3 regions of the Kribbella sp. NPDC048928 genome follow, and region 1 is predicted to be linked to each of the others. Evidence: riboswitches for the same ligand, from Rfam matches in the RefSeq annotation. Region 1 holds a riboswitch; each other region holds the start of a gene.
The links. A riboswitch is a leader RNA that binds a small molecule or an ion and turns the genes downstream of it on or off. The one in region 1 is predicted to bind FMN.
Positions count from the first base shown of each region.

Region 2: it holds a riboswitch for FMN, as region 1 does, so the genes downstream of both, ribB (3,4-dihydroxy-2-butanone-4-phosphate synthase) here and ribD (bifunctional diaminohydroxyphosphoribosylaminopyrimidine deaminase/5-amino-6-(5-phosphoribosylamino)uracil reductase RibD) in region 1, are expected to answer to the same signal.
Region 3: it holds a riboswitch for FMN, as region 1 does, so the genes downstream of both, ACGFI6_RS22470 (6,7-dimethyl-8-ribityllumazine synthase) here and ribD (bifunctional diaminohydroxyphosphoribosylaminopyrimidine deaminase/5-amino-6-(5-phosphoribosylamino)uracil reductase RibD) in region 1, are expected to answer to the same signal.

Region 1 covers NZ_JBICUC010000012.1:205,027-215,273, forward strand. Annotated here, with positions in the region: gene ACGFI6_RS39265 (amino acid ABC transporter ATP-binding protein) at 1-231, opposite strand, end outside; gene ACGFI6_RS39270 (amino acid ABC transporter permease) at 218-952, opposite strand; gene ACGFI6_RS39275 (substrate-binding periplasmic protein) at 952-1,794, opposite strand; gene ACGFI6_RS39280 (DNA-binding protein) at 1,999-2,643, opposite strand; gene ACGFI6_RS39285 (VWA domain-containing protein) at 2,819-4,903, shown strand; gene ACGFI6_RS39290 (serine/threonine-protein kinase) at 5,019-6,149, shown strand; gene ACGFI6_RS39295 (MFS transporter) at 6,198-7,439, shown strand; FMN riboswitch at 7,535-7,668, shown strand; gene ribD (bifunctional diaminohydroxyphosphoribosylaminopyrimidine deaminase/5-amino-6-(5-phosphoribosylamino)uracil reductase RibD) at 7,869-8,879, shown strand; gene ACGFI6_RS39305 (riboflavin synthase) at 8,880-9,485, shown strand; gene pnuC (nicotinamide riboside transporter PnuC) at 9,482-10,156, shown strand; gene ACGFI6_RS39315 (bifunctional 3,4-dihydroxy-2-butanone-4-phosphate synthase/GTP cyclohydrolase II) at 10,158-10,247, shown strand, end outside.
Region 2 covers NZ_JBICUC010000002.1:335,723-345,969, reverse strand. Annotated here, with positions in the region: gene ACGFI6_RS08450 (FGGY family carbohydrate kinase) at 1,293-2,819, opposite strand; gene ACGFI6_RS08445 (nucleoside hydrolase) at 2,935-3,861, shown strand; gene ACGFI6_RS08440 (sugar phosphate isomerase/epimerase family protein) at 3,854-4,849, shown strand; gene ACGFI6_RS08435 (transketolase) at 4,965-5,843, shown strand; gene ACGFI6_RS08430 (transketolase family protein) at 5,840-6,808, shown strand; gene ribB (3,4-dihydroxy-2-butanone-4-phosphate synthase) at 6,792-7,406, opposite strand; FMN riboswitch at 7,490-7,623, opposite strand; gene ACGFI6_RS08420 (sugar-binding transcriptional regulator) at 7,723-8,700, shown strand; gene ACGFI6_RS08415 (threonine/serine exporter ThrE family protein) at 8,690-10,033, shown strand; gene ACGFI6_RS08410 (class I SAM-dependent methyltransferase) at 10,109-10,247, shown strand, end outside.
Region 3 covers NZ_JBICUC010000005.1:81,005-91,251, reverse strand. Annotated here, with positions in the region: gene ACGFI6_RS22485 (GNAT family N-acetyltransferase) at 1-74, opposite strand, end outside; gene ACGFI6_RS22480 (hypothetical protein) at 117-671, opposite strand; gene ACGFI6_RS22475 (pyridoxamine 5'-phosphate oxidase family protein) at 792-1,277, shown strand; gene ACGFI6_RS22470 (6,7-dimethyl-8-ribityllumazine synthase) at 1,328-1,786, opposite strand; FMN riboswitch at 1,849-2,024, opposite strand; gene ACGFI6_RS22465 (TetR/AcrR family transcriptional regulator) at 2,099-2,680, opposite strand; gene ACGFI6_RS22460 (EthD family reductase) at 2,751-3,062, opposite strand; gene ACGFI6_RS22455 (winged helix-turn-helix transcriptional regulator) at 3,184-3,537, shown strand; gene ACGFI6_RS22450 (hypothetical protein) at 3,869-4,513, opposite strand; gene ACGFI6_RS22445 (Hsp20/alpha crystallin family protein) at 4,735-5,079, shown strand; gene ACGFI6_RS22440 (alpha/beta fold hydrolase) at 5,444-6,508, opposite strand; gene ACGFI6_RS22435 (AAA family ATPase) at 6,827-7,681, shown strand; gene ACGFI6_RS22430 (spermidine synthase) at 7,699-8,469, opposite strand; gene ACGFI6_RS22425 (alginate lyase family protein) at 8,620-9,684, opposite strand; gene ACGFI6_RS22420 (extracellular solute-binding protein) at 9,681-10,247, opposite strand, start outside.

The DNA of each region.
Region 1 (10,247 bases):
CGGATCGCTGCGCAGTACGGACTCGCCGCCGAGCAGCACATCGCCGGCATCCGGTTCGAGTAGCCGGTTGATCGCACGCAGCAACGTCGACTTCCCGGATCCCGACGGACCGATCACGCACGCCGTCTCCCCGGCCGGTACGGCGAGGTCCACGCCACGCAGCACCAGGTTCTTGCCGAACGCCAGCTCGACGCCGCTGACCTCCAGGCTCGCGGCCTCAAGCTGCCGCATGCTCGACCTCCTCCACCGGACGCCCTTCGCGCAATCGCTTGTCGAAATGGTTCACCAGGTGCGTCAACGGCACCGTCATCACCAGATAGAAGATGCCCGCGAGCAGCAACGGCGAGAGGTTGCCGTTGGTCGCGGCCGCGTCCTGCCCGATCCGGAACAGCTCGCGCTGACTCGCCAGCAGGCCGAGGAAGTACACCAGGCTGGAGTCCTTCACGAGCGCGATGAACTGGTTCACCAGTGCCGGCAGCACCCGTCGTACGCCTTGTGGGATGACAACCAGCCGCATGCCACTGGTGTAGGTGAACCCGAGCGCGCGCGCCGCCTCGAGCTGGCCCTTCTCCACGCTCTGGATGCCGGACCGGAAGATCTCACCGATGTACGCCGACGCGATCAGCGACAGGGCGAGGATGCCGAGCGGGTACGGGTTCGGGCCCCACCAGTGCCGCGTGATCGGCGAGAGGCCCTGGCCGATCAGCAAGATGGTGAGGATCGCCGGCAGCCCGCGGAAGATGTCGGTGTAGATCTTCGCCGGCCAGCGCAGCCACGGCTTCGCGGACAGGGCGAGGACCGCCACGAACATGCCGAGCACAGTGCCCAGCACGACCGAGGCGGCCGCCAGGATGAGGGTGTTGACCAATCCGACCTTCAGCATCTCGGGCAGGACCGCCTTCATCGACTCCCAGTCGAGGAAGGTGTCGCTCAGGGTGGACCAGATGTCCATCAGGCTTTGGGAACCGTGAACTTGACCGATCCGCTGCCCGGCTTGAAGGTCGCCGGTACGGCGCGACCCGGGTAGTACTGCTCGACGAGCTTGGTCCAGGTGCCGTCCGCGATCACCTCGTCGAGCGCCTTGTTGACGGCCTCGCGAAGCTTGTCGTTGCTCTTCGCCACCGCGAACGCCATCGGTGCGTCGCTGAGCTCCTTGGCGGCCAGGACCACCGTGCCGCCGCCCTGCTCCTTGGCCATCTTCTCGCCGATCTCTGCGGGCGAGACCCACGCGTCCGCCGTGCCGGCCTTGAGCTGGCCGAGCGCGGCGTTGTAGTTCGGGACGCGCACCGGGTTCAGGTTCTTGCCGGTGGCGTAGTCGTCCTGGACGGTGCCCTGGACCACGACGACGCGCTTGCCGGACAGCTGGTCGAAGGACGTGATGCCGGAGTCCTTGGTGGTGTTCAGGCCCAGGTAGCCGAAGTCGTACCCGTTGCTAAAAGCAACGGTCTTCTTGCGGGCCTCGGTGACCGTGATCGACGAGCTGCCGAGGTCGTACTGGCCGCCGTTCACCTGCGAGAGCAGCGCCGAGAAGTCGGTCCCGACGAACTCCGGCTTCAGGTTCAGCTTGGCCGCGACCGCGGTGATCAGGTCGTTGTCGAACCCGGTGAACCTGCCGTCCTTGACGTACACGTTCGGCGGCGCGTCGGTCAGCGTGCCGATCCTGAGCGTCCCGGACTTGATCAGGCCCAGGTCCGGGCCGGACGCCGCATCCTTGTCATCGCTGCCGCAGGCAACCATTGCCGCCGCCAAGGTGAAAGCCCCGACCACCGCGACAACTCGCCGAAACGCACGCACCACTGTCTCCTCACACCGTCAACGAACGCAGGGCGATCGGCCCTGCCTTCGCAACCCAACAGCACTGGGTGGGCCCGGCATTCCAGCACGACGAGGCGTGAGACAACGGCAAAAGTGGAGTCGCCTTGTGCTATATCAAGCTTTAGGTGCAGCGCACTACACCCGGCGCTGTGTGAGGTGAGGGCGCTGGGCCCGGTGCTGTGGTCAGCCGTGATGCTGCTCATAGTGCGCGAGGGCGTCAGCCGTGCGACCGGTGCCGTAGGCAAGCAGTAGCTCGGCAACGGCCGGCGACTCCGCGGCCGCCGCGGCGGCCGCGCGCTGGATCTCGTCGGCGGCGGCGACCTCCCGGAAGAGCTCTTGGATCTCGCGTACGACGGCACGCGCGGACGGTGGCGCGGCCACGGCCGGATCCGGTGGCGCCGCTGTCCAGGTCTGTCCGGCGGGCCGATCGAGTCCGGGAGGTCCTGCAAACGCCGTCGCCGAACCCGTGGCGGGCAGCGGTGGACGGGCGGTCGGCCGCAACTGCTGGGTGATGGTGGTGGGGTAGGCGCCAGAGGTCTCACGGATGGCGTCCAGCGCTTCCGGAATGTTCTCCCGGCCGATCTCGTCGGTGGCGGCCAGTTCGGCGAGCTCGGAGACGGCGCGGAGCCGGGACACCACCGCGGGGTTGCCGATCTTGACGCGCTGGGCGCTCATCAGCTGGGACAGCATCGGCGCCGACAGTCCGATCACGTGGGCCAGAGCACCCTGGGTCAGTCCGAGCAGCGGTGCCACCCGCCGCACTGTCACACCCAGCGGCTCGCCGTACAGCTCGACCTGTTGCTGGAGATTGTGTGCGGTCTGGTCCATCGCTGAGCTCCCCTCGAGCAGTCCGGCCCCGTGTGCAAACATTTTTGCATTTGCGAAGAGAAAACTCCAGCACCGAGGCGCGCCTGGTCACGACTCGACATCGGCGATCGACCGGGCTTGACATTTGCAATAGCAAACTGAGAGTGTTTGCGACAGCGAATCCACTCTGGAGGAAATGATGACGGCTCTGCACGGCCACCGCCGCCCCGCGGTGTGGGCGATCCTCGCTCTCACACTGATCGCCTTGCTGGCCGGTCTGACGACCGGGACCGCTGTGGCAGACCCTGATCCGGCGGGCGGCAAGCTCGTCATGGTGCTCGACTCGTCCGGTTCGATGAAGGAACCGGCCGGCGACGGCCAGACCAAGATCGCCGCGGCCCGGACCGCGCTCACCAAGGTGGTCGCCAAGCTGCCGCCGGAGGCGCAGGTGGGCCTGCGGGTGTACGGCGCGACCGTGTTCAAGCGCAGCCAGGCCGGTGCCTGCACCGACACCCAGTTGACAGTTCCGATCGGCACGAACAACCGGCCGCAACTGCAGGCCGCGATCGCGAAGTACAAGCCGTACGGCGAGACGCCGATCGGGTACTCGCTCCAGCAGGCCGCCAAGGATCTCGGTCCGAGCGGCCAGCGCACGATCGTCCTGGTCTCCGACGGTGAGGCGACCTGCGCGCCGGACCCGTGTGTGGTGGCCCAGTCGATCGCCAAGCAGGGCATCGACCTGAAGATCGACGTCGTGGGGTTCCGGGTGGCCGGGAAGGCGCGCACCCAACTGCAGTGCGTCGCCCGTGAAGGCCGTGGCGACTACTACGACGCCGACTCGACGATCGACCTCGAAGCCGGGCTGGATCGCCTGTCCACCAGGGCGTTCCGTCCGTTCCGCATCTCCGGTACGCCGGTACACGGCGCGCCGCAGGCCGAGGGCGCTCCGGTGCTTGCTCCGGGCCACTATTCGGACACGTACGGTGCCGATGACACCGCGAAGCACTACCTGATCAAGCGAAGCATCACAGGATCGACCCTCCGGGCCGGCGTGAGCTTCCGTCGTCCGGCCGGCGGCAGCCTGGTCATCCGGACCGAGGTGAAGCTCAACACGACCGACGGCGTGCAGTGTGGCTGGAGTTACCCGGGTGCGTTCGACGGTGATCAGGGTCTCGCGACCGGGACCGCTGCGAGCTGGTCGAAGTACGAGAAGAAGCAGGGCCAGTGCTCAACGGCCGACCAGTTGGTCCTGACGGTGAATCCGGGCAAGGACTACCGCGAGATCAAGGGCGTCCCGTACGAGCTGCGCATCGACGAGGAGCCGCCGGTGGACTCGACCACCAGCCTCCCGGCGCCGGCCGGGAACCCGGTCTGGGTGCCGATGAACGCCACGACCCCGCGCGAGATCATTCCCGGCTCGAGCTTCCCGGACGCCCCGCTGCTGAGCGCGGGCACGTACAAGACGACGATCATGCCGGGGGAGCTGCAGCTGTACAAGGTGAAGGCGGACTGGGGCCAGCGGATCCAGGCGCAGTTCACAGTGCCGGAGCTGGCCGGAGCGACGGCCACGGCGATCGACGGCATCCGCTACCTCGACACCGCGCTGATCTCGCCGATCGGTGAGGACGTGTACGCCGTTTTTGCCAAGCAGCAGCCGGGTGGCTCGGGGCGGCGCGGGGTGCTCACCAAGCGCGGTGTCACCAAGTCCGTCACGACCAAGGAGATCCGCTACCTCAACCGCAACGGTGCCAACAACCAGGACACCGGCACCTCGACCCCGGGCGAGTACTACGTCGCGGTGTCGCTGACCCGCAAGGACAACGACAAGGCCTTCGCGATCCCGATGACGCTGACCCTTGGCCTGGAAGGTACGGCCGGCACCGGCAAGCCGCAGTACGTCGACGGCGCCACGCCCGTCTCCGGTGACTCGGTCACCCCGTCGGCCAGCGCCGACCCGTCGGACTCGCCCAGCAACGACCCGAGCAGCACTCCGGGCGATGGCGACAAGACCGAGGCCGGCGGGCCGATCCAGGGCCGCAGCGACTCCGACGACGGCACGCCGGTCGCGCTGGTCGCAGGCCTCAGCGGCGGCGGACTCGTACTCGTCCTGGTCGGCGTCTTCCTGGTCCTCCGCCTCCGCCGCAAGCCGGTCGCGGCGCACCACCCGGCCCAGCCCGGCCCGCACTACCCGAGCAACCAGCAGTACCCGAACAACCAGCAGTACCCGAACGGGCCGAACGACCAGGGCGGACCGCAGTACCCGAACCAGCCGCCGCGCTGATCGCTCAGCCGGCTCTGACGAGGCCCGGGAAGCCCCATCGGCTCCCGGGCCTCGCCATGTGCGCGGTCCCGGGGAGTGCCCGGGACGGACTGGGGGAGGCGGTAGGTTCTGGGCGGTGGAGGCGTTTGCTGGGCGGTATCGGCTGATCGACCTGATCGGGACCGGCGGGATGGGCTCGGTCTGGCGCGCGTGGGATCTGCGACGGTCGAAGTACGTCGCCGCGAAGGTCCTCGGCCAGCACGATGCGGCGACGCTGCTCCGGTTCGTACGGGAGCAGTCACTGCGGATCCAGCATCCGCACGTGGTCGCTCCGCACGGCTGGGCCGCGGACGACGACAAGGTCGTGTTCGCGATGGATCTGGTCCGCGGTGGTTCGGTGGCGACGCTCCTCGGTGACCATGGCCCGCTGCCGACCCCGTACGTCGCCGTACTGCTCGATCAGCTGCTGCACGGCCTGTCTGCGGTGCACGCGGCCCGCGTCGTACACCGGGATGTGAAACCGGCCAACCTGCTCCTCGACGTCACCGGCACCGGTCGCCCGTACCTGCGCCTGTCGGACTTCGGCGTCGCAGGTCTGCTCGACGAGCCGCGGATGACGCGGCACAGCACCGTCCTCGGAACACCCGGCTACCTCGCTCCCGAGCAGCTGGCCGGCGCCGATCCAGATCCTCGCCAAGACCTGTACGCCGTCGGAGTAGTGGCCGCCGAGCTCCTGACCGGCGAACGCCCCACCCCCGACGGCCAGCTAGCCAGCCTCGACGGCCCATTAGCTGAGTTCATCGCCCACCTCACCGCACCAGACCCCTCCAACCGCCCCAACTCAGCCACCACCGCCGGCCGCCTCCTAGCCACCACCAACACCCTCCCGCCCGCGACTGCCTCCACGGGTGCCGTCCAACCCGCAGGTGCTGTCCCGCCCGGCCAGGCCGATCCGTGGGCCGGCACTCCCGACGCACCAGAAGTCTTCGACCAACTCCCATCCCTCCCACCCAACTGGACCCCCACTGGCCCTCAGCCCACCCCACCACCGGCCGGGCAGGAGGGGCGCGGTGCGACAGTTCCTGCGCAGGACGGTCGTCGCCTGCAGACCGAAGGCGCACCAGTTGTCGAACAGAACCGCACTGAGGCGTCGAACCGGGGTGGGGCGTCGGGGCGGGGGCGGCGGGGGTTGTGGGCGGGGGTTGTTGTTTGTTTTGTGGGGGCGGTTGGGTTGTTGGGGAGTGCTGCCTGGTTCCTGTTCCGCTGAGTGGTAAATGGCCGGACGGTGCGGTTGCTCGGTGGAAGACTGTCAACGGTGGATCCGGCTGAGCGCGAACTCGAGGTGCCTTCGCCTGGGAGTGCCGCGCCGGGCAGGAACCGGCTGCTGATCGGCGCGCTGGCGATCACGACGACGGTCGGGTACGGCGTCCTGACCTACGCGTTCAGTGCGCTGCTCGGCCCGATGAGCGCCGAGCTCGGCATCTCCACAACCACCACGGTCGGCGCGTCGACCACCGCCGTACTCGTCAGCGGCCTGGTGTCGATCCCCGTCGGACGCTGGCTCGACGCGCACGGAGGGCGGGCCCTGATGACGGGCGGCTCGGTCCTCGCGGCAATCGCCGTACTCGCCTGGTCGCAGGTCCACAACACCGTCCAGTTGTACGGAGTCTTTGTCGCGATCGGCATCGCGTCGGCGATGGTGCTCTATCCGCCCGCGTTCGCCGTCGTGGTGGCGGTCACCGCACCGGAGCGGCGGACCAACTCGATCCTCACCATCACCTTGGTCGGCGGGCTCGCCAGCTCGATCTTCATCCCGCTCACCGGATACCTCGCCCACGCGCAAGGTTGGCGTACTGCGCTGGTCATCCTGGCGGGTGCCGTGGCCGCCATCACGGTCCCGCTGCACCTGATCGCCGTACGGCGGCGTCCGCCGCGGCCGGCTGTCGGCGTGCGACACAGCACGTCGCCGGCGAGGGTGCTGAGCGATCCCGGGTTCTGGCTGCTCGCGGGAGCGTTTGTCGTACACAGTGCGGCGCTGGCCGTGATCTCTGTGCACCTCGTGCTGTATCTGGTCAGCCTGGGGCACCCGCCGGCGCGGGCGGCGAGCCTGGCTGGTCTGCTCGGGCTGTTGTCGGTGACCGGGCGGCTGGTCACAAGCGTGTCGGCGCGGTGGTTGCCGATGGCGACGGTTACTGCAGTGATCCTGTTCGTGCAGGGGATCGCGATCGGGCTGCTGCCCGTCCTGGGGCGTCATGTGGCGGGAGCGGTCGGGTGTCTGGTGCTGTTCGGCCTCGGGTTCGGGGTGTCGTCGATCGCGACGCCGGCGATCCTGCTGGACCGATACGGCGCGACCGGGTTCGGGACGATCGCCGGCATGCTCGGTACGCCGACCACGATCGCCAAGGCGGCCGGCCCGCTGGCCGGCGCGGGTCTCGCCGACGCGTTCGGCTACCGCCCGCTGATCATCGCGGTCGCAGTCGCCTGCGCGGTCGCCGCAACAGCCCTCGCCCTCACCCGCCGCCTCCTGCCATGCACTCCCGACCCGTCCCACACTTAGGGCACGTCTCCCAAGTGCGTCGAGGACCAGGATGTGACCTGGGTCGTGGTGCGGGTTGTGGGGGAGGGCATACTTGAAGTACGAGTGAAACCCACTCGCGTGCTCCGGGGTCGGTGTAATTCCGAGCCGGCGGTAACAGTCCGCGACCCGGTCGCTGCGGTTCGGCGATCGGTTGACCTGGTGGAATTCCAGGACCGACGGTGAAAGTCCGGATGGGAGGCGCACGCGGTCGGCGGGTGTGCTCTGGCGCCCGGCGGCGCGGAGCGTGGGCTGTGAGGCCCGCGGGACGTGACGGCGGCAGGGTCCGGCAACGGACCGGGTGCCGGGATCGGTGAGATCCCGGTGGGCGACGGAGCAGACAGGCCGGCCGGAGGCCCCGGAGTGCGTCCGTGACGACGAGGGGCCCGAGTAGTGAACGACGTGTCGCCGATGGATGTCGCCTGGATGCGGCGTGCCATCGAGCTGGCCGCACGTGGCACCGGCAGTACACATCCCAACCCGGTCGTCGGCTGTGTGATCACCGGCCGTGACGGGCATCCGGTCGGCGAGGGCTTCCATGCTGTTGCCGGCGGCCCGCATGCCGAGGTCGAGGCGCTCCGGATGGCCGGCGCCCAGGCTCGCGGCGGTACGGCGTACGTCACGCTGGAGCCCTGTAACCACACCGGCCGGACCGGGCCGTGCGCCGATGCGCTGATCGCGGCCGGAGTCGCACGCGTCGTGTACGCCGTACCGGACCCGAACCGGACCGCGGCGGGGGGTGCGGAGAAGCTGATCAGCAAGAACATCGAGGTCGTGCAGGGCGTCCTGCAGGCCGAGGCCGAAGCGGTCAACCACGTCTGGCTGCACAGCGTCCGGGTCGGCCGGCCGTTCGTCACCTGGAAGTTCGCGACGACGCTCGACGGGCGCTCGGCGGCGCCGGACGGAACCAGCCGCTGGATCACCGGCCCGCTCGCCCGCGCCGACGTCCACCGGCAGCGCGCCGAGTGTGATGCGATCGCCGTCGGCACCCAGACGGTGCTGGACGACGACCCGGAGCTGACGGTCCGCGATCAGGACGACGTACCGGCCGCTCGGCAGCCGTTGCGGGTGGTGGTCGGCGACCGGGAGATCCCGGAGTCGGCCCGGGTCCGCAACGACCGCGCCGAGACGCTGCTGCTGCCGACCCATGATCCCGCCGAGGTGCTCCGGCAGCTCGACGACCGGCAGATCCGGCACCTCTGGCTCGAAGGCGGCCCGACGCTGGCCGCAGCCTTTCTGCGCGCCGGTCTGGTCGACCAGATCGTCGCGTACGTCGCCCCGGCCGTGCTCGGTTCGGGGTACGCCGCGGTCGGCGATCTCGGCGCGGAATCGATCGACCACCTGCGGCGGTTCAAACTAACGGACGTCACGCGGCTCGCCGACGACGTCCGGCTCACCCTGGTTCCTCTGGGAGGAAAGTAGATGTTCACCGGCATCATCGAAGAGCTCGGCACGATCGAGTCCCTGGACCTGCTGGACGGAGACGCTGCGCGGCTCAGCATCCGCGGGCCGAAGGTGACCGAGGACGCCGCGTTCGGCGCCTCGATCGCGGTCAACGGCTGTTGCCTGACCGTCGTCGAGTACGGCGGCGGTACGTTCACCGCGGACGTGATGCGCGAGACGCTGCAGCGGACCAGCCTCGGCGGACTGGAGAAGGGCTCGACGGTCAACCTCGAACGCGCGGTCGCCGCGCACGAGCGACTCGGCGGGCACATCGTCCAGGGCCACGTCGACGGCACCGGCACGATCGCGTCACGCAGCCCCGGTGAGCACTGGGAGGACGTCCGGATCAGTACGCCGCCGGAGATCCTGCGCTACATCGCCGAGAAGGGCTCGATCGCGATCGACGGGGTCTCGCTGACCGTGACCGACGTCGACGACGCGTCCGGGACGTTCGGGGTCAGCCTGATCCCGACCACGCTCGAGCTCACCGTACTGGGGCGCAACAAGGTCGGCGACACCGTCAACCTCGAGGTCGACGTGATCGCGAAATACGTCGAGAGACTACTTGCCGGAGGCACCAAGTGAATCCCGTTGACTGGTTGTTGACGTCGCAGGTCACCATCGCCGGTTCGCCGGTGCTGGTCCGCGAGATCGTCGGCAACGTGTTCGGTCTGGCCAGCGCGCTGTTCGGCATGCGCCGGCTGGTCGCCGCGTGGCCGGTCGGCATTGTCGGCAACGTCCTGCTGTTCACGGTCTTCATCGGCGGGATCTTCGACACCCCGCAGGACAAGGACCTCTGGGGCCAGGCCGGCCGTCAGGTGTTCTTCGCGCTGATCAGCCTGTACGGGTGGTACCGCTGGTACCAGACCCGGCACGGCGGATCCGCGTCCGCGGTCCAGCCCAAGTGGGCGACCGCGCGGCAGCGGCTCGAGCTGCTCGGCATCGGCGTCGTGATCTACGCGATCGCGTACTTCGTGCTGAAGGCGCTCGGCTCGTGGGGGCCGCAGTGGGACGCGTGGATCCTCACCGGCTCGATCCTGGCGACGTACGGGATGGCCCGCGGGTTCGTCGAGTTCTGGCTGATCTGGGTGGCGGTCGACGTGGTCGGCGTACCGCTGCTCGTACAGGCGAAGTTCTACCCGTCGGCGACCATGTACGTCGTGTACGGGCTGTTCTGCGTGCTCGGATTCGCGTCCTGGTGGAAGATCCAGAACAACGAGCGGGCGGCGACGCCCGAACCGGTGGTGGTGGGCTGACATGGGCGACGTACTGAAACTGGACACGATCGAGCACGCGATCGAGGAGATTCGCGCCGGCCGGCCGGTGATCGTGGTCGACGACGAGGAC
Region 2 (10,247 bases), on a different contig from region 1:
CATTTGCCACGACTCGGCGCAGGGGGAGGTTCGCGGCCGAGGCGTGGCGATGGCGGTCGATCAGGCGGTTCGACGCAGAGTTCGACCGGTGGCGGTCTCGTACTCGCGCTTGCCCGCCGGCGTCTCCCCGTCGAGTCGTGGATTGCGGCTCGATTTCCCAGCCAAGATCCACGACTCGGCGAACGGGGGTGGAGCCGTTTGCCACGACTCGGCGCAGGGGGAGGTTCGCGGCCGAGGCGTGGCGATGGCGGTCGATCAGGCGGTTCGATGGAGAGCGAGACCGGTGGCGGTCTCGTACTCGCGCTTGCCCGCCGGGGCTTCCCCGTCGAGTCGTGGATTGCGGCTCGATTTCCCAGCCAAGATCCACGACTCGGCGAACGAGGGGCGAGTCATTTGCCACGACTCGGCGAGGGGAAGGTTGGCGTGGCCCGGGCCGTGGTGGCGGCAGCGGATCAGGGCGCGCTCCCGGACGCAGCCATCACGGTGCCGAAGCAGTTCGGGCCGCTGCCGTCCGCGAACGTGCCGGCCAGCTCGCGGACGCGCGGGAACTGCTTCGGCCACGCGCGCGCGGCTCGACGTCGAGGGAGCCCTGTGGCGGTGGTGGTGGTTGCGGCAGGTGGAACAAGGCCGCGCGCGGTTTGACGCCGAGCGCACCCGGTGGCGGCGGCGGTGGCCGTGGTTGCGGCAGCTGGAACCAGGCCACCCGCGGTTCGACGGCGAGCGCACCTGTGGCCGTCGCGGTGGCGGCGCTGGCGGCGCTGGTGGCGCCGGGGGCGTGATGGTGGCGTCGGCGGGCGTTGTGAGGTCAGGCTGGCGGCCTGGGCGGTGGGGATGCCACTGGGGCATCCAGTGCGACGCGGGGCGCGATCGGTGGCGGTGGAGGTGGCCCCATCGGAGGTGGCCCCATTGGATGTGGCGCCATCGGAGGTGGTGGTGGCGGGGTGGTGGTGTGGGGCGGGGGGACGGCAGGGGTGGAGGTGGCGGGAGCTTAGGTGGCGACCGGGGGTGATGCCGGGCTCGTACGGACCGGGTTGTGGCGATGGGGTCGGGCGGGCCCGCGGTCGGTGCGGTCAGTGCGGTCGGTGGCGGCGTCGGTGGAGGGGAGTTGCTTGCCGTGGTTTGGCGCCGTGTGTGAGTCGGGTTGTGCGGCTGCATGGTGGCGATGGCGGCCGGCCACGCGGGCCCAGGGCGGACGGTGGTCGAGGTGGCGCCGGCGCGTGTGGTGGTGGGCAGGCAGTCCGGGCGGGTGGTGGAGGTGGCGTTGGTTCGCGTGGTGGGGGCGGGCGGCGGGGTCAGGCTTGGGTGGTTCTGGTCTTGGTGATGGCGGCGGTCCAGGCGGCTCGGCGCTGGGCGCGGTGGGTGGGATCGGAGGCGGGGGCTTCGGTGGGGGTTGTGTGGGCGGTGGAGGTCGCGGCTTTGGTGGGGTTTTTTTGGGTGGGGGCGGCGGCGGAGTCTGCGGGGGTGTTGGTGGGGGTGTTCGAGGTGGCGGGGGTGAAGGTTCGGCGGGGTTGAGAGTGGGGTTGAGAGTGAGGGCGGGGCGTGGGGTTGGTGAGGGTGGTCCAGGCTAGGTGGGCGGTGCCTAGGGCTGATAGTTCGGGGAGGTTGGCGGCTTCTACGGGGGCGCCTAGTAGGTCGGCTTGGGTTTGCATGAGGAGGTCGGAGACGGTGGCGCCGCCGTCTGCTCGGAGGCTGGTCAGGGGGCCGGGGATGGTGTCGGTGATGTCGCAGATCTGGTGGGCGACGGCGTCGACTGCGGCCCGGGCGATGTGGGCGCGGGTTGTGGAGCTGCTCATGCCGGTGAGGGTGGCGCGCGCTTCGCGGTCCCAGTGCGGTGCGCCGAGCCCGGTGAAGGCCGGCACGAGTATGACGCCGTCGGCCGACGGGACGGTTGCGGCCAGCGCCATCAGTGCGCCGACGTCGGGCAGGCCGAGCAGGTCCGCGGTCCAGACGAGCGCGGCGCCGGAGGAGACGATGTTGCCTTCGAGTGCGTACATCGGCCGGTCGGTCAGCCAGGCGAGCGTGCACCCAGCCGGTACGAAGTCCGGGACCGGTGTCATCACCGACGATCCGGTCCCGTACGTCGCCTTGACCATCCCCGTCTGCGTACACCCCTGCCCGTACATCGCCGCGTGCGAATCGGCCAGTACGGCGACGATCGGGATCCCGTCGGGCAGCCCCGGAACGCCCTTCGTCGCCCCGAAGCCGGCGTTCGACGGCCGTACGTCACCGAGCGCCGACCGCGGTACGCCGAACGCGTCGAGCAGCTCGTCCGACCAGTCGAGCGCAACCACGTCGTACAGCAAGGTCCGCGACGCGTTCCCGGCCTCGGTCAGGTGCTCTTGGCAACCGGTCAGGCGATGGATCAACCAGGAGTCGACGGTGCCGACGCGAGCGTCCGCCCGGTCGAGGAGCCAGCGCATCTTCGGTGCGGAGAACATCGGGTCGACGCGCAGCCCGGTACGTCGACGGACCAGATCGTCAACCGCGGAAGGCAGATCGGCGCACCACGCGCTCGTACGGACATCCTGCCAACCGAGGACCGGGCCGATCGGGGTGCTTGTGTGGTCCCAGGCAACGACCGACTCGCGCTGAGTGGACAGCGCAAGACCGACGAGTTCCACGTCCGGGCGGAGGCAGGCGGCGATCGCGATCAGCACGCTCTGCCAGAGATCCTCGGCGTCCTGCTCGACCCAGCCGGGGCGCGGGGTCGACAGCGCGACGGGGGAGGAACCGGACGCGAGCACGCGGCCGTCGGCGGCGACCAGGACCGCCTTGGAGTTGGTCGTGCCCTGGTCGATCGCGAGTACCGCCTGGGTCATCGCCCCTCCAAGATTCAACTGAGCCCTTGACGGGACTCTAGCCGCGTGGCGACACTCATGACGACAGGCTATGCAGTACTGAATATATATTCGGGTGCATCGAAGGAGAGTTCACGTGCGAGGTGGCCGGCGGCGGGTGATCATCGATACCGATGCCAAGAACGAGGCGGACGACCAGTTTGCCATTGTGCACGGACTGCTGTCCCCGACGTTCGACGTCCGCGGGCTGATCCCCGCGCACTTCGGCACCTGGCGGTCGGACCGCAGCATGGAGGAGTCCCGCGAGGAGATCGACCTGCTGCTGGACCTGACCGACCTGACCGGGAAGATCACCGTCGCGAACGGCGCGCCGGCGGGTCTCCCGGACGAGCAGACCCCGGTCGATTCCGACGGTGCCCGGCTGATCATCGAGGAGTCCAAGCTCGCGTCCGCGAACGACCCGCTGTTCGTGTCGTTCCTCGGCCCGCTCACCGACCTGGCGTCGGCGATCTTGCTCGACCCTGAGCTCGTACGCCGGGATGTCGTCGTGATCTGGATCGGTGGCCGCGGCTACAACGGCTACGCGGCCGATCACCGGATGGAGTTCAACCTCTCGAACGACATCCACGCCGCGAACGTGGTCTTCGGATCCGGCATGACCGTGTGGCAGGTGCCGAGCGACGTCTACACGAAGGTCTCGGTCGGGTACGCGGAGCTCGAGGAGAAGATCGGCGACGCCGGTCCGCTCGGCCGGTACCTCGTCGACCAGCTGATCGAGTGGAACGACAAGTGGCACGGCGAGCCGATCGAGTCCCGCTCGCTCGGTGACTCGCCGGCGATCTCGCTGATGCTGTACCCGCACAGCGGCAACTTCCGGACCCGTCCGGCGCCGCGGTTCGGCGTCGACGGCTGGTACCTGCCCGGCACCGACAACCCGATCCAGGTCTGCGAAGAGGTCGACGTCCGGTTCCTGCTCGAGGACATGTTCGCCAAGATCCGCCGCTTCGCGCGCCCGCCCAATAGCAGTCCCCACCGCCCCGTACAAGGAGAGACTCATGACTGACCTGCCGGTCTTCGGTGCAGGCATCTGGCATTTCGCCACCTACAAGGACCGCTACGCCACCGACGGGTACGGCGAGCCCGTCGGACTGCTCGAGCAGATCGACCGTGCCGGTGCCGTCGGCGACCTGTCGGTGGTCGATCTGAACTGGCCGTTCGCCGGCTACGACGGGACGCTCGACGAGGTCAAGGATGCGCTGCAACGCAACCACCTGAAGGCGATCGCGATCACGCCCGAGATCTACACCAAGGACTTCGTCAAGGGCTCGCTGACCAACCCCGATCCGGCCAAGCGCAAGCAGGCGCTCGAACTGTTGCATCAGGCAACCGAGCTGGCGAAGGACCTCGGCTGTTCGTACGTGAAGCTGTGGCCGGGCCAGGACGGCTGGGACTACCCGTTCCAGGTGAACTACCACGACATCTGGAACCTCGCGCTGGACGGCCTGAAGGAACTGGTCTCCGCGCATCCGGACATCAACTTCGTGATCGAGTACAAGCCGCGCGAGCCGCGGGTCAAGATCATCTTCCCGAACGTCGCTCGGACGCTGCTCGGCATCGAGAAGATCGGCCTGCCGAACCTGGGCATCCTGCTCGACTTCGGGCATTCGCTGTACGGCCAGGAGACGCCGGCCGACGCGGCGCAGCTGGCGATCGACTACGGCCGGCTTTTCGCGATCGACGTCAACGACAACCTGCGCGGCTGGGACGACGACATGGTGGTCGGCTCGGTGCACCTGGTGGAGACGTTCGAGTTCTTCCACACGCTGCGCAAGAACAACTGGGAGGGCGTCTGGCAGCTCGACCAGTTCCCGTTCCGCGAGGACAGCGTGCAGGCCGCGAAGCAGGCGATCACCTTCCTGAAGGCGGTGCACCACGCCCTCGACGTACTGGACGAAGAGGCGCTCGCCGCCGCGCAGGCGTCGCACGACGCGCTCGCGGCACAGAAGCTGGTCCAGAAGGTCCTGCTGAGTTCCATGGCAGAGATCGCATGACGCTGTGCTTTTGGCCGGGCCTTCGGCGCCGGCGTGGTCATGGGGCCTCCCGGTCTTCCCTCGTCGCTCCGGTCGCTTCGCTCCCTCCGCTCCTCAGTCCAGACCGGGAGGCCCCATGACCCTCACAACTGATCACACGACAATGCCGGTGCCCGGGCGACTGCCCGTGCACGCGGAGCGCGCCGAGCGGGTCGCGCACATCGCCGAGGCCGCCCGGCAGATCCGGATCCAGGACCTCAAGCTGGTGCACCACGCCGGTGCCGGCCACATCGGCGGCGACTTCTCCGCAATCGACATTCTGGCCACGCTGTACGGCGCCGTGCTCGACATCTCGCCGCAGAGCGTGAACGACCCCGAGCGGGATCGCTTCATCCTGAGCAAGGGCCACGTCGCCGGGGCGCTCTACACCACGCTGGCCGCGTTCGGGTACCTGCCGGTCGAGGAACTCGCGACGTTCCTCAAGCCACTGTCCGCGCTCAACGGGCACCCGAACCGGAACAAGGTGACCGGCGTCGAGGCGAACACCGGTCCGCTCGGGCACGGTCTACCGATCGCAGTAGGACACGCGCTGTCCGCGAAGCTCGACGGCTCGTCGCGCCGTACGTACGTCCTGGTCGGAGACGGCGAGCTGCAAGAGGGTTCGAACTGGGAGGCGATGATGGCCGCCTCGCAGTACCGGCTGGACCGGCTGACCGTGATCGTCGACCGGAACCGGCTGCAGCAGGGCGCGACCACCCAGGAGACCAACGAGCTGGACCCGTTGCCGGCGAAGGCGGCCGCGTTCGGGCTCGCCGTCGTCGAGGTGAACGGGCACGACCACGGCGAGCTGCTCGACGTACTGTCCGCGGTGCCCGTCGAGCCGGGCAGGCCGACGTTCGTGATCGCCCATACGCACAAGGGTCACCCGATCTCGTTCATGAGCGACAACGTCGCCTGGCACCACCGGGTCCCGGATGCCGCTGAGTACCAGCAGGCCCTGAAGGAGCTGCAATGACAGTCGTCGAGACCCGCTCGATCGCGGACCAGCCGCGGTACGACTGCCGGGACGCGTACGTCGAGACGCTCGCCGAGCTCGCGCACGCGGACCACCGGATCGTTGGCGTGGTCAACGACTCGGTCGGATCGAGCAAGCTGAACAGCTTCCGCAAGGCGTTCCCGGACCGGCTGATCAACGTCGGGATCGCCGAGCAGGACATGGTCGGCGTCGCGTCCGGCTTGGCGAACGGCGGCCGGATCCCGTTCGTGTCGGCGGCGTCCTGCTTCCTCACCGGCCGCGCGCTGGAGCAGATCAAGGCCGACGTCGCGTACTCGAACACCAACGTCAAGCTCTGCGGGATGAGCCCCGGTGTCGCGTACGGCGAACTCGGCCCGACGCACCACTCGATCGAGGACATCGCCTGGCTGCGCGCGATCGCCGGCCTGACCATCATCGTGCCCGCTGACCCGATCGAGACCGCGGCCGCGTTGCGCTGGGCGGCTGCGTCCGAGGGGCCGGTGTTCATCCGGGTCAGCCGGATGAGCGTGCCGAAGGTGTACGCCGAGGACTACTCGTTCGAGCTCGGCAAGGCGATCACAGTACGGGACGGCGGCGACGTGACGCTGATCAGTAACGGCACCGTGCTGTGGCGGGCGCTGGCCGCCGCGGAACAGCTTGCCGGGGAGGGGATCTCGGCGCGGGTGCTCTCGATGCCGACGGTGAAGCCGTTGGACACCGAGGCCGTGGTCGCGGCCGCGCGGGAGACGGCCGGCATCGTGACCGCCGAGGAGGCGGTGTCCGGTGGCGGTCTCGGCGGTGCGGTCGCCGAGACCGTCGTACAGCAGCATCCGGCCCGGGTGACGATCCTCGGGATTCCCGAGTTCGCCCCCACGGGGTCGGCCGGCTACCTGCTGGACCGGTACGGCCTGTCCGCCGACGGCATCGCCGCAGCCGCCCGCAAACTGGTCACGACAGGTAGCTGACCAGGTCGGCGATCGAGATCATCGCGAAGCCATGAGCGTCGGCGAACGCCCGCAGGTCGGTGCCGGTCATCAGCGTGCCGTCGTCGTTCATCAGCTCGCCGATCACACCGACCGGCGGCAGGCCGGCCAGGCGGACGAGTTCGACGGTGGCCTCGGTATGACCGGGCCGCTGCCGGACTCCGCCGTCGACCGCGCGCAGCGGCAGGATGTGGCCGGGCCGGATCAGGTCCGCGGGTTGCGCCGACGGCTCGGCGAGCACACGGACGGTCCGGGCCCGGTCCGCGGCCGAGATGCCGGTTCCGACGCCGGTCGCCGCGTCCACGGAGATCGTGTACGCCGTTCGCAGGCTGTCCTGGTTGTTCGGGACCATCAACGGCAGCTCGAGCCGGTCCAGGATCTCGGACGCGGCCGGCGCGCAGACGTACCCGCTGGTGTGGCGGACGAGCAGGGCCATCAGCTCGGGCGTTGCGAGGCTCGCGGCGAAGGTCAGGTCGCCCTCGTTCTCGCGGTCCTCGTCGTCGACGACGACTACCGGCCGTCCGGCGGCGAGCTCGGCGACGGCACGTTCGATGGTGTCAAGGCTGGTGAGGGTGTTCACGGTCGCTGTCCTCTCGGCAGTGTGTTCACCAGCACTCCGGGGCAACGACAAGCTTCACGACCCCGTCCGGGGACGTGCAGCTGCCACGTGCGTCTTCCCATCCGGACTTTCACCGTCGGTCCCGGAGTTCCACCAGGTCAACCGCTACTTCTGACGAAGTCGCGGGTCGCGGACTGTCACCGCCGGCTCGGAATTTCACCGACCCCAGAGCACGTGTGTTCTTTCACCGATCAGCTTAGGGCACGTCCGCAGTTCGGGAGTGTCTTGTCCGTCTCATCTGCCTATAGTCCAGTCTGATCATCGTGAGAGGGGACCCGTGAACAGCAACCGTGGTGTGCGCCAGCCGGGGCTGGACGAGCTGCGGCTGCTCGCGAAGGTGGCCCGGATGTACCACGAGAAGGGCATCCGCCAGCCGCAGATCGCCGCCGAGCTGAACCTGTCCCAGGCGCGGGTGTCCCGGATGCTCAAGCAGGCCGTCGAGGTCGGCATCGTGCACACCGTGGTGACCATGCCGAGCGGCGTGCACAGCGACCTCGAGGACGAGTTGCAGGGCCGGTACGGGCTGCGTGACGCGGTCGTCGTCGACACCGCCGGGGCCGGCGACGAGGTGCTGCCCGCGCTCGGGTCGGGCGCCTCTGCGTACCTGGACATGACGCTCACCGGCGGGCACGTGGTCGGGATCTCGTCCTGGAGCGAGACGCTGATCGCGGCCGTCGACCGGATGCCGCGCAAGAGCGTCCCGGTGGTGGACAAGGTGGTGCAGATCGTCGGCGGTCTGGGCGACGCTGCGGTGCAGATGCAGGCGACGCGGCTGACCGCGCGGTTCGCCGAGCTGACCGGTGGGATGCCGGTGTACCTGCCCGCGCCCGGCCTGGTCGGGACGCCTGCGGTACGCCGGGCGATGATGAGCGACGTGTCAGTTCGGGACGTTCTGGGCACGTGGGGACAACTCACCGACGCCCTGGTCGGGATCGGCAGCCTCGAGCCTTCGCCGCTGCTGCAGCGCAGCGGGAACGCGGTCGCCGAGGCCGACCAGGACGAGCTCCGCAGGCTCGGTGCCGTCGGGGACGTGTGTTTCCGGTTCTTCGACGAAGAGGGAAAGCTCGTGCGCTCGACGTTCGACCAGCGGGTCATCGGGGTGACCGCGAAGGAGTTGCTGGCGGTGCCGCGCCGGATCGGTGTGGCCGGCGGCGACCGCAAGTACTCCGCGATCCGCGCCGCCCTGCTCGGCGGCTGGATCAACATCCTGATCACCGACCTCGCCATGGCCCACCGGTTGGTAGATGGAGCCTGAGGAGCAGCGGGAGGTCTACGCCACGATCGACCTGGCGTTGCGGGTCGGTGAGGTGTTGCTGTCCAGCGGCGCGGGTACGGCGGACGCTACCGCCACGATCCTCGGTGTCGCCGCGGCCGGCGGGTTGCGCGGGTGCGAGGTCGACATCACGTTCACATCGATGGCGGTCTCGTACCAGGCGGCGCCGGACGTCGCGCCCGAGACGCACATCCGCCTGGTCCGGTACCGGTCGCAGGACTTCTCCCGGCTGACCGACGTCGACCAGTTGGTACGTCGGCTCGCCCGCGGTGACCTGACCCGCGAGGAGGCCTCTCGCGATCTGGCACGGATCACGTCCGCGGGTCCGCCGTATCCGCGGTGGAGCGCGGTGCTCGCGTGGGGCGTGATGGCCGGCGGCGCCACGTTGCTGCTCGGCGGTGGCTGGCTGATCACGCTGCTGGCGGTCCTGACCGCGATCGTGATCGACCTGAACAACCGCTGGTTCAACCGCCAGCGGCTGCCCGCGTTCTACCAGCAGGTCGCCGGTGCCTTCGTCGCAACCGCGGTCGCCCTGGTGCTGTACGCCGTGCACGCACCGGTCAAACCGTCCCTGGTCGTTGCCGCAGGCATCATTATGCTGCTGGCCGGGATCGCCCTCACCGGTGCCGTACAGGACGCCATCACCGGGTATTACGTGACCGCCGCGGCCCGGAGCCTCGAGGCGATGCTGCTCACCGGCGGAATCATCGCGGGCGTCTCGCTCGGTCTCGCGCTGGGCCTGCGGTTCGGGCTGAACGTCGGCATCGAACCGCAGGCGATCCAACTCGCGAACCTCCCGATCATGGTCATCTCGGGTTCCGTGATGGCAGTCGCCTTCGCGTACGCCTCGTACGCGCCACTGCGCGCGCTGCTGCCGGTCGCGGTGATGGGCGCCCTGGCCTCGCTGGTGTTCACGCTGATGACCAGGGCGTCGTTCGGACCCGCCTGGTCGACCGCGGCGGCCGCGTTCGTGGTCGGCCTCGGCGGATACTCCAGTGGCCGTCGGACCGGCGTACCGCCCCTGGTTGTGGTCGTCGCCGGATCGATCCCGCTGCTGCCCGGCCTGACCATCTACCGCGGCCTGTACGAGTTGATGGCGCGCGGCAACATCTTCGGCATCGTGAGCCTCACCACCGCAGTCGCGATCGGCGTCGCGCTGGCAGCCGGCCTGATCCTCGGTGAGTACGTCGCGCAGCCGATCCGCCGCGAGGCCCGCCGCCTCGAAGACCGCCTGGCCGGCCCCCGCCTGGTAGGCCCTCGCCGCCCCGTCCGGCGCCGCACCACCCGCACCCGCCGACGCCGTCGTGCTGCCTGAACCCGCTCGACGTTCTGTGGAACTGCCCTGTGGTTTACTGCCGATGATCAAGGTTGACGACCTGGAATGGTGGCTGTGAACGGGTCCGAGTTGTACGACGATCCCAACTTCCTGCACGGGTATCGCGAACTCAGGCGTACCGGCCTGGGTATCAACGACGCACTGGAGATCCCGGCCTTGGCCGCTGCACTTCCTCCGGTCGAGGGCGCGCGCG
Region 3 (10,247 bases), on a different contig from region 1:
CCGGCGAGCAACGCGCCGAGCGCCGTACCGGTCATCTCAACAAAGCGAACTGCCGAGGAGGTGCCAATTGCCATGGCACCCATCCTCAGGTCGGGCGCCTCCCCCGGACAAACGGATTAATCGCGCTGCTCGGCGTACTTCTTGAAGTTCAGCAACTGCTGACGGGCCATGACCAGATCGCCGACCGACAGCAGCGGCGCGAGAGGCCGCGGGTACTCGCCGACGACCTTCAGGACGAGGCGCGTCCCGGCGTCCCCGAGGTCGAGGAGCCGGTACGTCATGGTGGCGCCGATGATCTGTCCGGTGAGGTGCTCCTCGTGGACGAGCGCGACGATCCGACCGAGCGGCCGTCCGCCGGAGGAGCTGAACGGGTCCCCGATCTCCGGATCGTCGAGGTGCAAGAGCTCGCGCGGCGAACGGCGTCCGAGGTTGTCGATCAGGTCGTACGAGTAGGGAGCGAGCCGTACCTGGATCAACCAGGACCACACGACACTCGTCGGCGCCTCGATCGTGACAGCTCGCCAGGCCTGCACCGTGGGCTTCGGGGCGAATCGGTCGCACGCGTACGAGGCCTCGGTCTCCTCGTCGGTGACGCCCCACCGATCGCCGATCATCCGCCACCTCTTCTCGGCGCTGCACTCCTGCTCGGCGCTGCACTCCGCCACTGGCATCGTCGCACTGCCCACGCTCCGGCGCCGTGACACCCGACACACCGCGAGTATGCTTCAACCATTCTAGAGATAACACTCTAAAAAAGGAGGGCCGATGACCCCCGACCGCATCGGTAGCTCATGATCACCGAAGCCCAGTGGTCACAGGCCAGACGCGTCGTCCGCCGTACGATCCGCACCTCACTGCACTGCAGCATCGCGAGCACGAACCCGGACGGATCCCCACATGTCACACCGATCGGGTCGCTGTTGCTGACCGAGAAGGGATCCGCGCTCTACTTCGACGTACTCAACTCAAGACTCGCGGCCAACCTCGAGCGCGAACCGAGAGTCGCCATCATCGCCGTCGACAGCGGGAAACGCCTGTGGCTGCGAGCCGCACTGCGCGGCCGATTCACCGGCTCCCCTGGTATCAGGTTGATCGGCTCCGTGGGCCCGCCTCGCGAAAGCACCCCAGTGGAAACCGGCCGCTTCCAACGAGCCGTCGGACCACTCCTGCGGACCCCAGGAGGCAAAGCCCTCTGGGGCTCACTCCCCACGGTCCGCGACGTAACCGTCGAGCGCATCCAAAACCTCAACCTGGGCCCCCTGACACACGCGCTCTAACCCGAACTGCCCGGGCGGCAGCCGGGCAGGCGGCGGGCGGGCGTACTGGCTTAGGCGACCTTGGGGGCGGTGAGGGTTTCGATGATTGCTCGGGCGACTTCGCGGCCCTTGATCACGAAGTGGTCGCGGAAGAACGCGTGATGCTCGTCATGCTCGTGGAAGTGCAGCGGAGTCAGCACCGCGGAGAACGTCGGTACGCCCGTCTCCAACTGAACCCGCATGAGCGCATCCACCACCGTCGCCGCCACGAACTCATGACGATAGATCCCGCCGTCGACGACCAGCCCGCACGCCGCGATCGCGGCGTACTCCCCGGTCGAGGCGAGCTGCTTGACCTTCAACGGGATCTCGAAGGCTCCCGGGACCTTGTACACGTCGACCTGGCGGCCTTCGGTACGCAGGTCGTCGACGCAGGTTCGTACTGCCTGGTCGACGATGTCGGCATGCCAGCGCGACGCGATCACGGCGATGCGTGAGCTGTCGGTCGATGCCGTGGGGATGTGTGTCACTGTTCCTCCTGTTCACACACATGCCCAGGGGGTGCGGTGACCGGACGAGACGACCTCGCCTGTCACGTTCTCTTCATTCCGGACTGTGACCGTCGGCTCCGGAGTCGCACCGGATCTGCTGACCCTCCCCCGCCGGCTGAAACGCGTGACGAGGTCGGCGCTCGCGGGCTCGACCTGCCCGGATCGGCCGGGCCGCCATCACCGCCGGTGGGGACTTCCACCCCTCCCTGAGACGCAGCTCCGATATTAGAGGTATCTCTCCACAACTTCAACGATCATCAACAGCAGACGAGGACTTCGCGCACAGCCCGATCACGAGTCGCCGAGGATGATGGAGGTTGCCAGCCGCCGTACCAGCTCGGTCGCTGCCGCCGGTACCGATCCCGGAAGGTGCCGGCGAACGACCGCCAGCGGCAGGTCGACCATCGCGAACGCGATCTCGTCCCGCGGCCGATCCGCCGCAACGGCGATCCCGCGAACGACCTTGGCCAGCCGCCGGTCCCGGCTGCGCTCGTACGACGCCAGCGCCTCGATGTCGGCCGCCGCCCACTGATCGCGCGAGAACGCCCGATGGCCGGCATGCAGTACGGCAGCAGTCCCCGGCTGCTCGCGACACCAATCCACGATCCAAGCAGTCGACGTGACCGCGTGGGCGGGAGTGGGCGCGTCGCCGAGCTGCAGCCGGTACGCCTCGTCGAAGGTGTGCACCGCCCGCGCCCACAACGCGTGCAGCAGCGCAGGCCGATCCGGGAACCGGTGGTACACCGATCCACTCGGCGCACCCGCAGCACGCGCCACCGAGGCCATCGTCACCGCCCTCGCGCCACCCTCGGCGAAGAGCGCAACGCCCGCGTCAAGCAGTGCGTCCGCGGTATGCGTGGCCGGTCTCCCCATGCCCGCGACGATATCTCTTCGGCTTGTAGAGAGACACCTCTAGTATCTGGCCGAGCCACCTGCAGGAGCCTCAGATGGTGCCGTTCTGCATCGGACAGTCCATGACGACCACACCACCGGTGGCGTAGTTGGCGACATCGGCACTCACCTTCTGGCCGTGCGCGGACGCCCTCGACGCGGTCAGTGCGGCGGCGTCGGCGAACTCGGCCTCGAAGACCGCGAAGTACGGCGGCTCCCCCTGCGTCGCCGTCACCTCGAAGCTGTAGCGGTACGCGAGCAAGCCGGGCATCTTCGCGACCAGCGGGAGATGGGTGCTCACGTAGTACTCGCGGAAGTGGTCGGGATCGACGGGCTCGGGATACAGGACCAGCAGCTTGTGCACAACATCCTCCGTTGGTGGTGATCGACCCCCGAAGCCACCCCTGTGCGCTTCGGAAATCGAATCGATGTGGTGCACGATAGTGTGTCGGATATCGAAGCCGCAAGATGGGACGGAACGACGGATGGCGACACCCAGGCCAGGACGCGCGGTCCGAGGATCGAGCACCGGCCGGCCACTGATGGCCGCACTCGACCTATTCGGTCGTAGGTGGAACCTGCGAATCATCTGGGAGCTGCAACACGGCCCGGTCGGATTCCGCGCACTGCAGGAGCGCTGCGACAGCATGTCCTCCAGCGTCCTGCGGCAACGCCTGACCGAGCTGGTCGACGCAGGCGTCGTCGAGCAACACCCCGACACCACCTACGCCCTCACAGAGCTGGGCCACAGCGCCCGCCGCGCCCTCCGCCCCCTAATCCGCTGGTCCACCGACTGGGCCGCGACCCTCTCCACCCCCGATCCGGAAGACGCCCGCTAACACTTCTGATCTCGCACCGTCCGCACCTTCGCGGGCACGCGCGGGTCCGCAACTGGTGGTCGCTCAGCCTCCGCCTCCGGCGCACCTCGTACGACAGGACAGACGGGCACCTGTCGTACGGGGCCACCCCCGAGGCGCCGGAACATCCACTGCCGTTGGTCGTAGTCGTAATAGGTGTCAATGCCACCGACCGTCATAGCACCCCTCCCGGCTGGATCGTCGGCGATCGGTTCCCACACCCGATCGCCGTAAACAGCCTGCATGCCTGCCGACGTCAGTGGTCAGGCTTGCCGTACAGCGGTCTTGCGGGCGTGAGACGCCCTCGCCATGCTCAATGCGCCTCGGTCGCCGGGTCTGTTGCGTCGAGCGCGGGCGTGCGGCCGGCGAGGTCTGTCATGCGGATGGCATCGATGGTCCGAGTCAGATCGGTGACCTGACCGGCCAGGTCCGGGTGGGTGTCGCGGAGTTGCTCGCCGGCTGCGGTCAGCGGCTGGAGCAGGTCGGCGGCGTTGTTGCTGCCGAGCGCGTCGCGGAGGTGCGCGATAGCGGGTGCTGCTCCGGCTGTGGACGGGTTGGTGGTGTCGGTCGGCAATGCGGTGATCTGCCCGGCGAGCTGGCGCAGCGCCGCAGCGTTGTCGTGGGCCCATCCGGCGACGGCGCGGTCGCCAGATCGTCGGTCGCGGGCTGCCTGGACGCGGTCTTCGCGGGTGGTGGCGGCATCGTCGGTGGAGTGGGGCTTGAGTCGCAGGTAGCGGCGTTCGGCTGCCTGGCGGCTGGCCAGGCCGAGGCGAGGTGCGATCTCGGCCCAGGTGGCACCCCGGTCGCGTGCGGCGCCGACCAGGATCGGCTCCCACTCGTCGATGTACGAGCGGAGCCGGTGCAGGGCGGTGAGGGTAGCGAGCACTCGGCCCGCGTCGGCATCGTCCAAGGCGCCCGGGGTCCGCAGTAGCTCGAGTCCGTCGAGTCGTTCGTTCATGCGTGGAATCCGTCCGTCAGCACAATGCTGACATTGGTGCTTGTCATCGTTTCGATGACATGCTAGAACAGAAATGCGTGTTGACACCACTGGTTCACGAGACGATCAGGAGGTGCACGACGATGTTGATGCGCACAGACCCGTTCCGGGAGTTGGATCGCCTGACGCAGCAGTTCCTCGGCGCGTCTGGCGGGCAAGGGACCTGGTCAAGGCCGACCTCGATGCCAATCGATGCGTACCGCTCGGGTGACGAGTACGTGATCGCATTTGATCTCCCAGGTGTGGCGGCGGACGCAATCGAGCTCGACGTCGAGCGCAATGTACTCACGGTGAAGGCGGAGCGGCGTCCACCGGAGGTTCCTGAGGACGTCGAGATGCAGGTCGCCGAACGACCGCTCGGAGTCTTCTCACGGCAGCTGTTCCTCGGCGAGACGCTGGACACCGACAAGATCGAGGCGAGCTACAACGCCGGGGTTCTGACCTTGAAGATCCCGATCGCCGAGCAAGCCAAGCCACGACGGATCGCGGTCGCCGGCACGAACAGTCACCAGCAGATCAACGCCTGATCCGCGCACAGGATGGCGACGCGATGACGCCGTACAGCGACCACGGCGTGATCGGCTCCCGTCGAACCCGTCGCTGATACGGCGGGGCCAGCCCGGGAGCGCGGACCTCCGACAGCTCACGGCCACCTCGCGCACTGAGCGGAACACAGCTGAAAGGTGGTGGTTCACCTCATCGAATCGGCAAGCGTTGCGCACACTTCACTTCATTGACCGTAGACGCGACGTGGCGGCCCGCGACATCTCGCGGTAGCCAGCTCGCACAGCGGCGCCCGCGGGGCTGACGTCCCACCGGCGAGGCCGCCACGTCGTCCCGACCCACGTGACACCAGCCAGGACGCCGGTGAGGCCTTCGAGCAGGTTCTGCTCAGCTGACTTCCGTCATCGGGCCTGACCTGGAGCATTTCACATTCTCATCGTAGAAACTGTTGATACCGGCAACGATCTTGGTGAGGCAGTCCTCGAGCGCGAAATGCCCTGAATTCAGGCGCACGAGCTTCGCGTCGGGGAGATCGCGGAGGTACGCCTCACCGCCGGCAGCGGTGAAGAAGATGTCGCCTTGGCCCCAGAAGATCAGCGTCTTCGGTTGGTCGCGACGTAGCCGCGCCTGCCAGCTCATGTACCGCTCGGCGTTCGTGCGGTAGTCGTAGAAGAGGTCCAGTTGGACCCGACGGGCGTTCGGCCGGGCCAGGAAGTGCAGATCCACGTTCCAGTTGTCGGGGCTGATCCTGGCCGGGTCCGGGTGACCGGTCAAGTAGATCGCCTGCACCGCCTCCCGTTCGACGAAGTTGTCCAACAGCTTTTCGCTGTCGGCAGTGCGGTGCGACCAGAGGCCATGACGGATGCCGTCCCACGCATCTGTGAATCCTTGCTCGTACATATTGGCGTTCTGGATGATCTGCCACCGCAGCCAGTCCGGGTGCAGCGAGATCAGCCGATTGCCGATCGGGCCGCCGCAGCCCTGCAGGTACAGCCCCATCGGCCCGGTGAAGTCGATGGCCAGCAATGCCTCGTCGACGATCTCGGCGAGATGGTCGAAGGTGTAGTCCCACTCTCGCGGGTCCGGCATCTCGGTGTTCCCGAATCCCGGATAGTCGAACGCGACGAGGTGAAACCGGTCGGCGAGGGCCGGCATCAGGTTTCGGAACTGGTGCGACGACGACGGGAATCCACCCAGCAGCAGGAGCTTCGGCGCACCGGGCCCGCCCGCTTCGCGATAGAAGACCTCCAGCCCACCGGCGGACACCGTACGGAATCTGGTGCTGGACGCCCCATGCTCGCCTTCAAGGCGGTCCGGCGCGGGCGTCGGCGGGGCTACGACTTCCGCCGGGACGGGGACGGCCGCGCTCAGGACGGACAGTACGGCAGCACTGAGTGTGGCGACTCTCCGGCGATGGGGAGCGGCGGTCCCGGGGACGGGGCGAGTCTGCATGGCATCCTCCTGGTGCAGAGAGTTCGTCGGTGCGGGATGCCACCACTCTGCGTGTGCAGGCGGCGCCCGGGCCCCCGTGTAGCCCCGGGTCAATACCCGTGTAGTCCCGCATCAATGCCGGGTCGCCCGGCCGCCCCGCGCTCCTCCCATCGCGAAACCCCCCGACGTCCTCGGCACAGTCCGCGCTGCGGCGATGTGAGATAGCCCGGCGGTGTACGCGGCCCGATCGGGCGCATGTCGCCCGACACGACGGCGTGGGTCGTCGAGGCTGGTTGGGCAGATATCGGGAGGCTCGATGGACACGACGGGACGTGATTGGTGCCGTCGCCGGTCGGCGTCGTGACGTCACATCAGTTGCCCACCGAGCTCCGCGGCAGGCAGAGCGAGTGCGCGACGCTCGACTCCCTCGTGGACCGCGTTCGCGCCGGCACGAGCCAGGTGCTCGTGCTGCGGGGCGAGACGGGAGTCGGCAAGTCCACCCTGCTGGACTACCTGGCGAACGGGCTTGGGCAGGGTTGCCGCCTGGCGCGCGCGGCCGGTGTCGAGTCCGAGGTCGAGTTGCCCTTCTCCGGTTTGCACCAGTTGTGCGCACCGATGCTGGACCACCTCGATCGTCTGCCCGGACCGCAGCGTGATGCGCTGGCCACGCCGCACCCGATCTATCTGTACGGAGGCCGGAGCGCGCGGCGAGGGTATGGGACTCACCATCGTGGACTACTCATCGGCCGTACTCCACAACGGCTGGGGCGTTACCAGGAAGCGTTGAAAGCGGCCGAACAAGGAGCCGGCTACCCCGACCGTGCAGCAGCTGCACTCGATGCGCTGGTCCGGACCACGAGTGCCGGCGGCACCGACTGGGCGCTCGGAATCGAGGCACGATCCCGCGCGCCGGTGAGCCGGGGAGACGCGGCCGAAGCCTGCTACCTGGAGGCAGTGGAGCGGCTCGGCCGGACGCGCATGCGCGTCGAGCACGCCCGCGCTCAGCTGCTCTACGGAGAGTGGTTGCGGCGGGAGAACCGCCGTCGCGATGCGCGCCTCCACCTCAGGTCGGCGTACGACATGTTCACGCCCATTGGGGGCGGAGGCTTTCGCCCCCATGGCCTTCACAAGGTCTTCGCCAAGCTCGGCATCGGCTCTCGCCGAGAACTCTCCGGCACCCTCCTCAATGCGTGAAGCGAGCCCACCCGGTATCACACCGGGCCGCGGCGAGCCACGTAGACGGTGTTGGTTGCGTCGTGGTCCTGCAATGGGTTGGGGAACGTGACCACATGCGCGACCTGGCTGTCGAACACCTCGGACAGGACATCGCCGAACGCCGCATCGGGCGGATCGTTCGACCACAACGCGAAGACGCCACCGGGATACAGGTGCGCGGCGAGACGACGCAGTCCCTCCGGCGTGTAGAAGGCGGCATGGCTGGGATGCAGGACGTGGCGCGGTGAATGATCGATGTCGAGCAGTACGGCATGGAAGCGGCGGCCCGGTCGATCACGATCGAACCCGCCGTCACCATCGGCCAGAGCGAAGAAGTCACCGTGCACCAGTCGGCTGCGGGGATCCCCGACAATGTCATCGGCCAACGGCAGCAATGCCCGCCGATGCCAGCCGATGACCGCATCGAGGGCCTCCACAACAATCAGCGAGCCGACGCGCGCGTCCTGCAGCACCGCCCGGGTGGTGTACCCCAGCCCGAGGCCACCCACAACGACATCGAGCCCGGCTCCCGGTACATCACCGGGCACCTCACCGGGCACCTCACCGGGCACATCACCGGGCACAGCGGCAAGTCCCAGGCGCGCCAACTCCACCTCGGCAACGGTGAAGAAGCTCGACATCAAGAACTCGTCGCCGAGTTTGACCTCGTACACCTCTGCATCCAAAGCCGGATCATGGCGCCGCCGCAGGCTGATCTCGCCCAACTGCGTTTGCTGCCAGTCGAGTTCCTCGAACAGCGCGTTCACAGCCGGAGCCGTCCGTCGGGCGTCGTCAGTTCATCCATGAGCCACAGTGTGCTGGTCACACCGACGGGGCTTGTGCCCGGGTCCCCCGCGCGCGATCCACCCGGTGCACGGCGGTTGGCGTTCCCGCGCAACGCGACCGCCGGATCTGTGTCACTCCTTACCTAGGGCCATGGATGCGGTTGACGGGATTTCGGGGGCGGGTAGGTCTCGTCCTCGGAGGGTTTCTGCGAACGCTTTGAGGCCTGGGGTCTGGTAGACGGCGGCGGCTTCGTCGGCCAGCCACAGAGCAGTTCGGTCGAGATCTGAGGGCTGCCGTGGCCAGATCCATCGACGGTCGTCGTTCGCGTTGCCGGCCCAGAAGTGGAACGCGTCGCGGAGACTACCGAAGCCGGGTTCGGCGGGTGCGTTCCAGAGGTCGCGGCCTTCAGCGGCTGCGACTCGACAGCAGACGGCGAAGGCTCGTAGACAGTAGATGGTGTAGAGCAAGGAGTCGGGACGGGCCAGTTCCTTCGGGAGAGCGCCGCCGGGAGCGATGTGACGTAGCCGGATGTCGAACCGATCGAGGATCTCGGTGAGCGCGGTCCGATCATCGACGAACTGCAGATAGCGCAGTACTTGCGCGTCCCACCAAACTCCGTGGTTGTTGGTCATCAGTTCTTCCTGCCTTCCGAGTTCGCTCGACCGCATCCAGTGGGTCAACTCGGCGAACCAGTCCTTCAGGAGCGGCAGGCGTTCGGTGAATCGTCCGGCCTTCACCAGCAGGTCGACGTGATCGAGGAGATCGGTCAGGAGCGTCGCCTCGATCTGCCCGATCGCCGCACCGTCGTGCTGACCGGGCAGCGCGGCAGCGTGAGCGAAGTGGGGGCGCATCGCGGTCGCCGGGTCCAGGAACCAGCGTTCGAGACGCGCCACCGCGGCGTCGGCGTAGCGTGCCTCGCCGGTTCGGACGTGGGCTTGCACCAAGGTGTTGACGGCTGCGACCGTCTGCCGGAACCGCCGTTTGTCGTAGCGATCGCTCCACGCGTCCGGGTTCCGCCGGCCGTCGACCCTGATGTACGGCAGACCGTCGGCTGTCTTCGGATTCGGCCAGGAGTAGTTGCCGACCGAGTAGTAGTCGTGGGCAGCTCCGGCCCAGTCCGACGGCTCACGGTCGATGATGGAGTACGGCCGCCCGGCCAGGAATTCGTCGGCTCGGGCCACCAGTTGGCGGCTCACTTGGGTCCCGTCTCCGAGAAGGCCTGCTCATAATCGGCCCGGATCTTGTCGCCGCCACCGTTGCGCCACTTGGTCACGGCCGCCTTCCAGCTCGACACGGGTGCGCGTCCGGCCAGGATGCCGTTCCGCGCATCGGTCAGGTCCTTGCCCAACTGCTGCCCCTTGGCCGCATCGGTCTCGGAGTACAGGCCCTGGGTCGGATCGGGGGCGAGAATCGGCAGGGCGGCTTCCTGGTAGTCGAAGCGGGCCTGGGCGACATCACGCCGGCCCGGGTCATAGATGGCCAGGGTCGGTCCGCAGACGTATCCGAACGGCACCAGCCGCAGATTCTGGCCGCGCGAGTTCAGGATCGGATCGTTGCCCTCCAACGCGAACGTCTGCCCCTCGATTCCGAAGTTGCGCAGGAGGTACTCGGACGATCCGAACGGCGCGGCGAGCCAGTCGAGTACCCGGAGCACCTCGCGGACCCGATCCGGTTCGGCCTGGGTGACAGCGGTGAACGCCTGAGCCGCACTGCCCCGAGGATGCAGGGGCTTGCTCGCCGCGTCGTAGCCGAACATCGG